DNA from 3 places in the Rhizobium sp. IY2 genome. Region 3 is predicted to be linked to each of the others. Evidence: predicted binding sites of a transcription regulator. Region 3 holds the regulator's gene; each other region holds the start of a gene.

Region 1 (3,276 bases), 1.5 Mb from region 3:
GAGGAACGTGCGGTCTGCAGTCATAGCGCAGCAGAAGCCCGACACGTTCGATGCCACTGTCTATGCCCGCAGTACCGTGAAGTTATGTGCCTTACCAGGCGATGGGGAACTTTGGTTCGATGGCTTCCATAAAGCTGGAGTGTTCGTTCCTCACACTGTCCCGTGGGGATCACTTCCAACCATTGCTCGGCGTCTAAAGCGCGAGCCGCAACTGCGGCGTCGTTTCGGACCTTCGCCGTTCCAGCGAAGACAGCGACACGCCAAGCAGGCGTATGCCTTTTCGCGGCGGGAAGATTGGCGCGAGAAGCATATCGACCACGTCTTCAAGTTCGGCGATCGCCGGCAGAGGTGCGGGAACGGTCTTGCTGCGGGTGATCTGGCTGAAGTCGGCATATTTGACCTTGAGGGTCACCGTCTTGGCGCCGATCTCATTGGCCTCGCAGTAGCTCCAGACTTTCTCGATTAGCTGCTGAAGCCCTGCGCGCGCAGGTTCATGGGAATGGATGTCCTGCGAAAACGTGTCTTCCGCTCCGATGGATTTCCGCACACGGTCAGGCTTAACCTGGCGATTGTCGATGCCGCGAGCAATCCCATGGAAATATGGTCCTGACTTCCCGAAATGTTCGACGAGGAAGTCGAGCGTTTTCTCCTTCAGGTCCGCGCCCGTTTCGATCCCGAGCCGATGCATCTTCTCGGCCGTTGCCGGTCCCACGCCATGGAATTTCTTGACGGGAAGCTGTTCGACGAAGGCGGGGCCGTTCTTCGGGGTGATGACGGCCTGGCCGTTCGGCTTGTTGAGGTCGCTGGCCATCTTGGCCAGGAACTTATTGTACGAGATACCCGCTGACGCGTTGAGCCCCGTCGCCGCCTTGATCCTCGCGCGGATTTCCGCGGCGATCTCCGTCGCGATCTCCATTCCTTTGAGATTTTCAGTGACGTCGAGATAGGCCTCGTCGAGTGACAACGGCTCGATCATCGGCGTGTATTCGGCGAAGATCGCCCGGATCTGCAACGACACGGCTTTGTAAACATCAAAGCGCGGCTTGACGAAGATGAGGTCCGGGCATTTCCGCTGGGCGGTCACCGAAGGCATGGCGGAATGGACGCCGAATTTGCGTGCCTCGTAGCTGGCGGCCGCCACGACCCCGCGGGCGGCAGGACTGCCGACAGCAACCGGCACACCTCGCAGCTCCGGATTGTCGCGCTGCTCGACCGATGCGTAGAAGGCGTCCATGTCGACATGCACGATCTTGCGCGGCCGTTCGCGGTTGTCTTCGCCTGTCATTATCTAGCTTCCATCAGCGAGACCGTCACTCAAACATGGGAAGTGTGCTCCACACTTGTCACCCTTGGTCGCCTGCATCCGCTCGCAGCCCATGGCCATGCGCCGGCGGATTTCCGCGAAGGTGACGCTTGCGCCAAACGCTTTCACCAACGTTTTCCGCTCAAGCGCACTATGGCGGTTGCACACACGGCAGAGGAGTTCGACCACCGGGACCTTGTGATCTTTCAGTCTAGGGATCGCATCGTCCACAAGCCGCGTTCGGCGCATCCGAAAATATTCCTTCCTCGTCATCCGATTGAATCCGCTGGCGATTTATTTGCCTTGCACTCGTGCTCAACTTCAGCGGGTCACATGCGCATTGACTCATTTGCGCCATAGGAACAAATACAGAACATATTGCTGTTTCTCAAGCTGAAAACGGGTTGCCGCCAAAGGGAGATCATGAACTCAGCCGTCGCCACAAACGCCGTCCTCGACGGCCTGCGCGAACAGATTGCGCACCTGGAAAGCGCCAGTCAGCGCAAGCGAGGCGTTTTGCCTTTCGGCGTGGCACAGATCGACGAGCGGCTTCCGGGCGGTGGGTTGGCCTATGGGGCGCTGCACGAGTGTGCTGGCGGCGGGGCGGGCACCGTCGATGGTGCGGCCGCCGCCCTGTTCGTGGCCGGGATAGCCGCTCGCACTCAAGGCAAGGTCGTCTGGTGCCTGACACGTCCCGACCTGTTCTTCCCGGCCCTGGCGCAGGCGGGTCTGCATCCGAACCGGGTCGTCTTCGTCGAGTCCGACAAGGAGGAGGACGTCCTTGCCAATATGGAGGAGGGCCTCTCGTACGGCGGGCTCGGCGCGGTGATAGGCGAGATTGTCCGCCTGCCGATGGCGGCGTCGCGCCGGCTGCAGCTTGCCGCCGAGAAGACCGGCACGATGGCGCTCGCAGTGCGGCGGTGGCGACGGCAGACCGAGGCCAGCGACTTCGGGCAGCCGACGGCCGCGACCACGCGCTGGAGGGTGAGCGTCATTCCAAGCGAGGAGCTGCCGGTTCCAGGCGTCGGGCGGGCGAGGTGGTTTTTGGAACTGATGAGGGTGAAAGCGGGTGAGTGTGCCGAGTTCGAAGTAGGAGCCTGCGATGCCAAGGGTCGTATCGATATTTTTTCCCGACCTGCCGACCGACAGGATCAGGCGGGCCGATCCCGCTATTCCCGTTGACCAGGCGATCGCCGTCATTTCGAAGAGCGGCTCCAAACGCTGGGTGTCGGCCGCCGATCCTGCAGCCAGGAAGGCCGGCGTCCATGTGGGCATGCCGGCCGCCAAGGCGCAGGCGCTTTTCCAGGGACTCTTGATGATCGACGCCGATCTCGCCGCCGATGCCGCGGCGCTCGAGCGCATCACCATGTGGGCGCTGAGCCAGTATTCCCCGATCGTCGCCGTCGACGCGCCGGACGGCATCGTCATAGACACGGAGGGCGCCGACCATCTGCAGGGCGGCGAGGAGCGGATGTTGACGAGCATCGCCAACCGCTTCCGCGCCAAGGGCCTGGCAACACGGGTCGCCATCGCCGACACTTGGGGTACCGCAAACGCATGCGCCAGAGCGATCAGTCGCGAGACCGTCATCGTTCCGAGGGGCGAGACCGTTCGGGCGGTCGAGAAGCTGCCGATCTCTCTTCTACGGCTCCCTGAGAAGATCGTCGGCGACCTGCGGACACTCGGCTTCAAGACCATCGGCGAACTCGCCAATACGCCACGTGCCCCGCTGACGCTCCGCTTCGGACCGGAAATCGGCCGCCGCCTCGACCAAATGTTCGGCCGCACACCGGAGCCTATCGATCCCATCCGAACAGCCGAGCTTGTCGAAGTCAGCAGGGCGTTCGCTGAACCCATCGGCGCCGCGGAGACCATCAACAAGTATGTCGCCCGGCTGGTTGTCCAGCTTGTCGATGAGCTACAGAGAAGGGGTCTCGGCGTCCGTCGCGCCGACCTTATTGTCGAGACGGTCG
Region 2 (3,276 bases), on a different contig from region 3:
CACCTGCTCGCGGCCATACTTGGCCTGGACGTAGCGGATCACCTCTTCGCGGCGGTCCTGGCAGAAGTCGATGTCGAAGTCCGGCATCGAGACGCGTTCGGGATTGAGGAAGCGCTCGAAGAGCAGCGAAAAACGCAAGGGATCGACGTCGGTGATCGTCAAGGCATAGGCGACCAGCGAACCGGCGCCCGAGCCGCGGCCGGGACCGACGGGAATGTCATGCTGCTTGGCCCATTTGATGAAGTCGGCAACGATCAGGAAGTAGCCGGGAAACCGCATGCGTTCGATAACGCTGAGCTCGAAATCCAGCCGCTCGCGATAATCCTTCTCCTCGTAACCCGGCGACATGCCGAGCGTGGCCAGCCGCATGTCCAGCCCTTCGACCGCCTGGCGGCGCAGCTCGCTCGCCTCGGCGCGTTCGGCCTCCTCGGCATCGTCGGTCGCACCGGTGAAGCGCGGCAGGATCGGCTTTCTGGTCTTCAGCACGAAGGAGCAGCGCCTGGCGATCTCGATGGTATTTTCCAGCGCTTCCGGCAGGTCTGCGAAGAGCTTGGCCATCTCGGCCCGGCTCTTCAGATAGTGATCGGGCGTCAGGCGAAAGCGGCTGTCGTCGGAGACGATGGCGTTGTGCGCGACCGCCATCAGCGCATCATGGGCGTCGTAATCGTCGCGCGTCGGAAAGAAGGCCTCGTTGGTCGCAACCAGCGGCAGGTCGTGGGCATAGGCAAGCCCGACAATCTTCTGCTCGTGCCGCTTGTCGTAGGTGCCGTGGCGCTGCAGCTCGACATAGAGCCTGTCGCCGAAGAGACGCTTCAGCAAGAGCAGTCGGGCCTCCGCCTGGGCGGGATGTCCTTCCCTGATCGCCATGTCGACCGGGCCGGTCGGGGCGCCGGTCAATGCGATCAGCCCTTCCGTGCCGGCCTCTTCCAACCAGGAGGCTTTGATATGAACGGCCTGGTTGCTTTCGCCGCCGAGATAGGCCCGGCTGACGAGATCGACGAGCCGTTCGTAGCCGGCATCGGTCGCGGCGAGAAGAACGATCGACGGCAGCTTGACCAGGGCTTGCTGGCCGCCGCGCTTTTCCGTTTCCAACCCATCTCCCATGTCGATCGAGACCTGACAGCCGATGATCGGCTGCAGGCCCTCGTCCATCGCCTTCTGGGAGAATTCGAGGGCGACGAACAGATTGTTGGTGTCGGTGATCGCAATCGCCGGCTGGCTGTCGCCGGTCGCCTTGTAGAGGATCTTCTTCAGCGGCAGAGCGCCCTCGAGAAGCGAATAGGCGGAATGGACCCTCAGGTGGATGAAACCCGGCGTGCCGCCGGTCGCCTCACCCGTTGAACCCTTTGCCGTATCCGCCATGACATGCCTTCCCAATCACCCGAATGAATCGGACGCATTGTCGGCATAGAGGGCGATGATGTCCAGAAGAAGTCCCGCCTCCGGACCGCATGATTGCCATGCGGTCCCCTGAAAACTTTAGATCGCCATCACGATGAGCGAGAAGCTGGCAACGAACATTGCGATGGAGGTAAATGCTGCGATATCACGGATCATGTCAGTCATCGGGCTCTCCTTTACTCGTTATGTTTTCAATTTGTTCCATGTATGTTCCGTTGTCAACAGGAATCTTTTCCTTCTTTCTTGCGTGTGGAAAATCCCGGATGCGCGCGGCGAATCGCACGAACTGGCACTTGTTGTGATCTGGGGCCGCCATGCCCTTGCCCCGCCCCCACAGACCAGACATCGTGTTCGGGCGGCCGCCTTCCCCTCAAAGTGATGCGCTTACTCCACCAGAAGTTCTCTTTTTGTTCTTTACATGTCGCGACCTATTTGCCAGCATCGGGCCGAAGGGAGAACGACATGCTCGACATTGCGATGCTGAATGAATTCATCGTGGAGGCGAAGGCTGCGACCTATGTCGGGGGCGGCGTGCCGCGCGCGCCGTGCCGGCCGGGTTCCCACGATATCGGTTACGAACGCGGTGACTGGCGCTATCTCGACAGCTATTTCGGCGGCACCGATTTCGCCGGGCAGGAAGTGGTGTGGTTTGCCGGAGAGCCCGCCTGGGCGATGAATTATTTCGGCTGCGTCATTGCGCCTGAGCTCATCGACGGCACAGCAGCCGGAGCGGTGATCAAGGCTGCACTTTCGGCGATGTATCGAGAGGGCCGGTTTCTGGACGGCATGGAATTCGATCATCCGTTCGGCCGCTATATCGATAGCAGCGAAGGCGGCTGCGCGCGGTTCACCGGCCATGAATGCATCATGGTCGACGGCCGGAAGGCCTATGCGCTCGATTATCGCGGCGGGCTGGTCATCCCCTGAGCACAGCCTCAGAAATCAACGATCTTGCCGTCGGAGATCGTGACGCGCCGATCCATGCGGCGGGCAAGCTCGTGATTGTGGGTGGCGATCAGGGCGGCAAGGCCGGACTGGCGCACCAGCGCTTCCAGCGCGTCGAAGACGTAGCTTGCCGTTTCCGGGTCGAGATTGCCGGTCGGCTCATCGGCAAGAAGCAGGGTCGGCGCATTGGCGACGGCGCGGGCGATCGCAACGCGCTGCTGCTCGCCGCCGGAAAGCTCGCCCGGGCGGTGCGAACCACGATGCCCGATGCGCATATAATCGAGAAGCTGGCCGGCCCGCTCTCCGGCTTCCTTCCAGGAAAGCCCGGCGATCAGCTGCGGCATCATGATGTTTTCGAGCGCCGAGAATTCCGGCAGCAGGTGGTGGAACTGGTAGACGAAGCCGATTTCGCTGCGGCGGATCGCGGTACGTTTATCGTCGCTCAGGCCGTCACAGGCATGGCCATTGATGTTGACTTCACCGCCGTCCGGATGCTCCAGGAGGCCGGCGACATGCAGCAGCGTCGATTTGCCGGTGCCGGAAGGGGCGACGAGAGCGACGATTTCGCCTTTCGATATCGAAAAATCTGCGCCCTTCAGGATCGGGAGCAGCGTATCGCCCTGCCCGTAATGGCGCTCGACGCCGGTAAGCTTGAGAACGACGTTGCGTTTCATGAAGGCGGCATTCCTTATTCGTAGCGCAGGGCCTGCACCGGATCGAGCTTTGAGGCACGCCAGGCGGGGAAAATGGTCGCAATGAAGGACAGCGTCAGCGCCATGACGACGATCGAGATCGTTTCGCTGAGATCCATTTCGGCCGGCAGCTGGCTGAGGAAATAGACCTGCGGATTGAAGAGTACGGTGCCTGATATCCAGGAGAAGAACTGGCGGACAGATTCGATGTTGACGCAGACGAGAACGCCGAGCAGAA
Region 3 (3,276 bases):
CGGCCGAAAGCGAAGTGCGGTTCGCCTTGTCGAAGGAGCTCTTGTATACGAGGCCGATGCCGAGCTTTCCGCAAAGCTCCTTCAGCGTGCCGGCCACCATGAAGGCGTGGTCGCGGCTCTCCATCTGGCAAGGGCCGGCAATCAGCGACAGGCGGCCGGTGTTGGAAAAGGTGACCTGGCCCTGGCCCTCGCCGATCTTGACTTGGGAATTCGTATCTGTGCTCATCGTGTTTCCTCGAAGGCGAAAAGCGTGCCCTGCCCGGGCGCGGGCTTCACCAGAATGCGATTGTTCTTGCGCGTATATGTCACCCCGTTAGCAGCCAAATGCGCTTCTGTCACGGCAAGATCGGCGACAGCGAAGAGAATCGCCCGGCCGCGCAGGCCGCGGTCGGCGGATGGGACGGCGACCTCGAAATAGGCCTCCAAACCCTCCGGCGTCATCAGGCTGATTTTCACATTCGACGCCGCGATCTTGACGCCGAAACCGGTGTTCTCGACTGCCGATTGCGCGCTGGCAAGACTGACGAAGGCGGCGAAGGCAGCCGCATCGGGCGCGCAAAACACCACCTCGGCAATGCCGGTGACGCCATTGGCATGCGCCTCCAGCGCGCCGCGGTCGGCCGGCAGCGGATTGACGCGCTCGACGGTGAAGAGAAAGAGATCGGGCGCGCGCAGGTCGCCGGCAAAGGCCAGCCTGAAGCCGGCAATGCTCTCAGAACCATCCGGCATCGTCATCGGCCGGCTGAACGCCAGCATCTCGCCGGCGCTCGCTCCGTCGCCGACGAAATTCCGATGATCGATATCGGCATCCTCGCTGCCGAAGGCCACCGCCGAAAGCCCTTCCTCGCCGCAGCGGAATCGGAAGGCGCGGTTGCGGGCGGTGAAGACATTGCCTTGCCGCGCCGATGCTTCACTTTCCCTAACGCTCGCAATCCCGAGCGGCTCCAGATAGGTCTTATCGGCAAAAAAGACGCAGGCATTCTCCGTTCCGAAGGGATGACGCGCATCGGCGGCAACGGTAAAGCCCAGCTTGCCGAGCCTCTCGCGCGCCAGATCGATATTGACGACCGGCAGCACGACATGATCCAGCGGGCGTGGTTTGGCGGAATGCTCGTTCATGGTATCCCCTCTCCTCACACGGCAGAGATGTGCGACAGTGCCGCGCAAGGCAAGACTTGTCGGCCAATCCGGCGAATGAAAATAAAAATCTCAACGAGTTGGCGCCAAGTTTTACGGAAATTTAGCTACTTGCGGAACACATATGGAACATATAGTGTCTGTTCTGGATTTGTTTCAATCACGAGGTCACAACGTCGATGCTCACGCGCAAACAACAGGAGCTTCTCCTCTTCATTCATGAGCGCATGAAGGAATCCGGCGTTCCGCCGTCTTTCGACGAAATGAAGGACGCCCTGGATCTCGCTTCGAAGTCCGGGATTCACCGGCTGATTACTGCGCTCGAGGAGCGTGGCTTCATTCGCCGCCTACCGAACCGGGCCCGCGCACTCGAGGTCATCAAGCTTCCGGAGGCCTATAGCCCCAGCATCCAGCCCCGGCGCGGCTTTTCGCCGAGCGTCATTGAGGGCAGCCTGGGCAAGCCCCAGCCGGTCGCCACTCCCGCTCCTGCAAAACCCGTCGCCGACAATGGCAACTCAGTCTCCGTGCCGGTCATGGGCCGGATCGCCGCCGGCGTTCCGATCTCGGCAATCCAGAACAACACCCACGACATCGTCGTTCCGGCCGATATGCTCGGCTCCGGTGAACACTACGCGCTGGAGGTCAAGGGTGATTCGATGATCGACGCCGGCATTTTCGACGGCGACACCGTGATCATCCGCAATGGCAGCACCGCAAGCCCTGGCGACATCGTCGTTGCTCTCGTCGACGACGAAGAAGCGACGCTCAAACGCTTCCGCCGCAAGGGCGCCTCGATCGCGCTGGAAGCGGCCAACCCGGCTTACGAGACCCGGATCTTCGGGCCAGACCGCGTCAAGGTGCAGGGCAAACTCGTCGGCCTTATTCGCCGCTATCACTGACACCCTGCAGGCCGGTTTCGACAAAGCTGTTGCTGCGCCAGTCATAGGCGCGATGGCGGATCCATGGCCGCCACAGATCATCGAATGCGGTTGTGACCTCCATGCCGGCCTCGGCGAAGCGCAGCTCGACGGAACCGGTCCGGCGCAACGTCTCGCCGGTGAAGAGCGTCGCGCCTGAGCGGCAGCTGTTGAAACGCAGGCGGACCGACGTTACCACGATATCGGCCGCATCGCAGGCCGGAGCGAGATAGGCGGCATTGTCGATGACGGCGACCACATGACCGTTGCCAAGCCTTGATATGCACCAGGCCTTCTTGACACAGGAAAAGCGGTTTGCGTCACCGCCGGCTGCGGCCGCCCGCATCGCCGCCCTCGCTTCGTTCTGCTGATCGCGGGAAAGCTTGACGCGGCGGTCCTCTCCCGCTGGCGGGACAGCAGGACCATCCAGCATCTTCGGCGGGTCATGCGCCGGCAGGACGAGCGCGCGCTGCCATTGGTCGAAGATGAAATCCGGCGGGTTTTCACGGTTGGAGGCCATTGCCGCCGCCTCGACGACCGCGACGAGACTGCCATCTTCCGAAATCACCAGATCCGGCGGCCGGGGAACCGGCAGAACCAGCAGGATGAGCGTTGCGACTGATATGATCGACGTGCCCATATGGCGCAGCCGAGTGCGGAGTAGCGTCAGCAGCAGGAAGCCTGCCACGGCGACCGCGAAATACCAGGCGGGCAAGCGGCCGATGCCGATGTCGCCACCCCAGCCGGACACGGTCTTGGCGACGGCGATCACCAGATCGAGGCCGAATCCGACAATCTTCCAAGGCAAAACGTCCAGACCGAAAGGCATGAGCAGCATCGCCAGCAACCCGGCCGGCATGATGATGAAGGAGATGATCGGCATCGTCGCGAGGTTTGCCGGCAGGCCGTAGGCGGTCAGGCGATGAAAATGCTCGATCGAAAACAGTGCGGTGGAGAAACCGCCGATCAGCGAGGTCAGGAAGACACCGCCGAAGAACCCCGCAACCGCGACGAAAGGCCTGACGATCGGCAGCTTCAGGAAGGCATTCTCGCGGACGCGCCGATCCTTCCACAGCTGATAGCCCGACACGAGCGCCAAGGTTGCGGCAAAGGACATCTGGAAGCTCGGACCCAGGACCTCGGACGGCGAAATGGCGAGGATGACGAGCGCGGAGAGAGCGACATTGCGCAGGCTGATCGACGGCCGGTCGAAGAAGACGGC

What was found. Region 3 encodes LexA, which represses DNA repair genes until DNA is damaged. Its sites were predicted from a motif close to TGTTCNNNNTGTGTTCNG; they were not measured.
Region 1: a site for LexA is predicted at 1,662-1,679, ahead of ACMUVN_RS00030 (ImuA family protein). Genes of this name have one in related genera too.
Region 2: a site for LexA is predicted at 1,599-1,616, ahead of ACMUVN_RS15235 (DUF5680 domain-containing protein). Genes of this name have one in related genera too.

The regions. Positions count from the first base shown of each region.
Region 1 covers NZ_JBLKNU010000001.1:3,800-7,075, forward strand. Annotated here, with positions in the region: gene dinB (DNA polymerase IV) at 194-1,285, opposite strand; gene ACMUVN_RS00025 (hypothetical protein) at 1,289-1,552, opposite strand; gene ACMUVN_RS00030 (ImuA family protein) at 1,727-2,485, shown strand; gene ACMUVN_RS00035 (Y-family DNA polymerase) at 2,406-3,276, shown strand, end outside.
Region 2 covers NZ_JBLKNU010000003.1:326,670-329,945, reverse strand. Annotated here, with positions in the region: gene dnaE (DNA polymerase III subunit alpha) at 1-1,362, opposite strand, end outside; gene ACMUVN_RS15235 (DUF5680 domain-containing protein) at 1,864-2,328, shown strand; gene ACMUVN_RS15230 (ABC transporter ATP-binding protein) at 2,337-3,020, opposite strand; gene ACMUVN_RS15225 (lipoprotein-releasing ABC transporter permease subunit) at 3,035-3,276, opposite strand, start outside.
Region 3 covers NZ_JBLKNU010000001.1:1,523,226-1,526,501, forward strand. Annotated here, with positions in the region: gene kdsA (3-deoxy-8-phosphooctulonate synthase) at 1-226, opposite strand, end outside; gene ACMUVN_RS07470 (VOC family protein) at 223-1,119, opposite strand; gene lexA (transcriptional repressor LexA) at 1,317-2,036, shown strand; gene ACMUVN_RS07480 (ComEC/Rec2 family competence protein) at 2,017-3,276, opposite strand, start outside.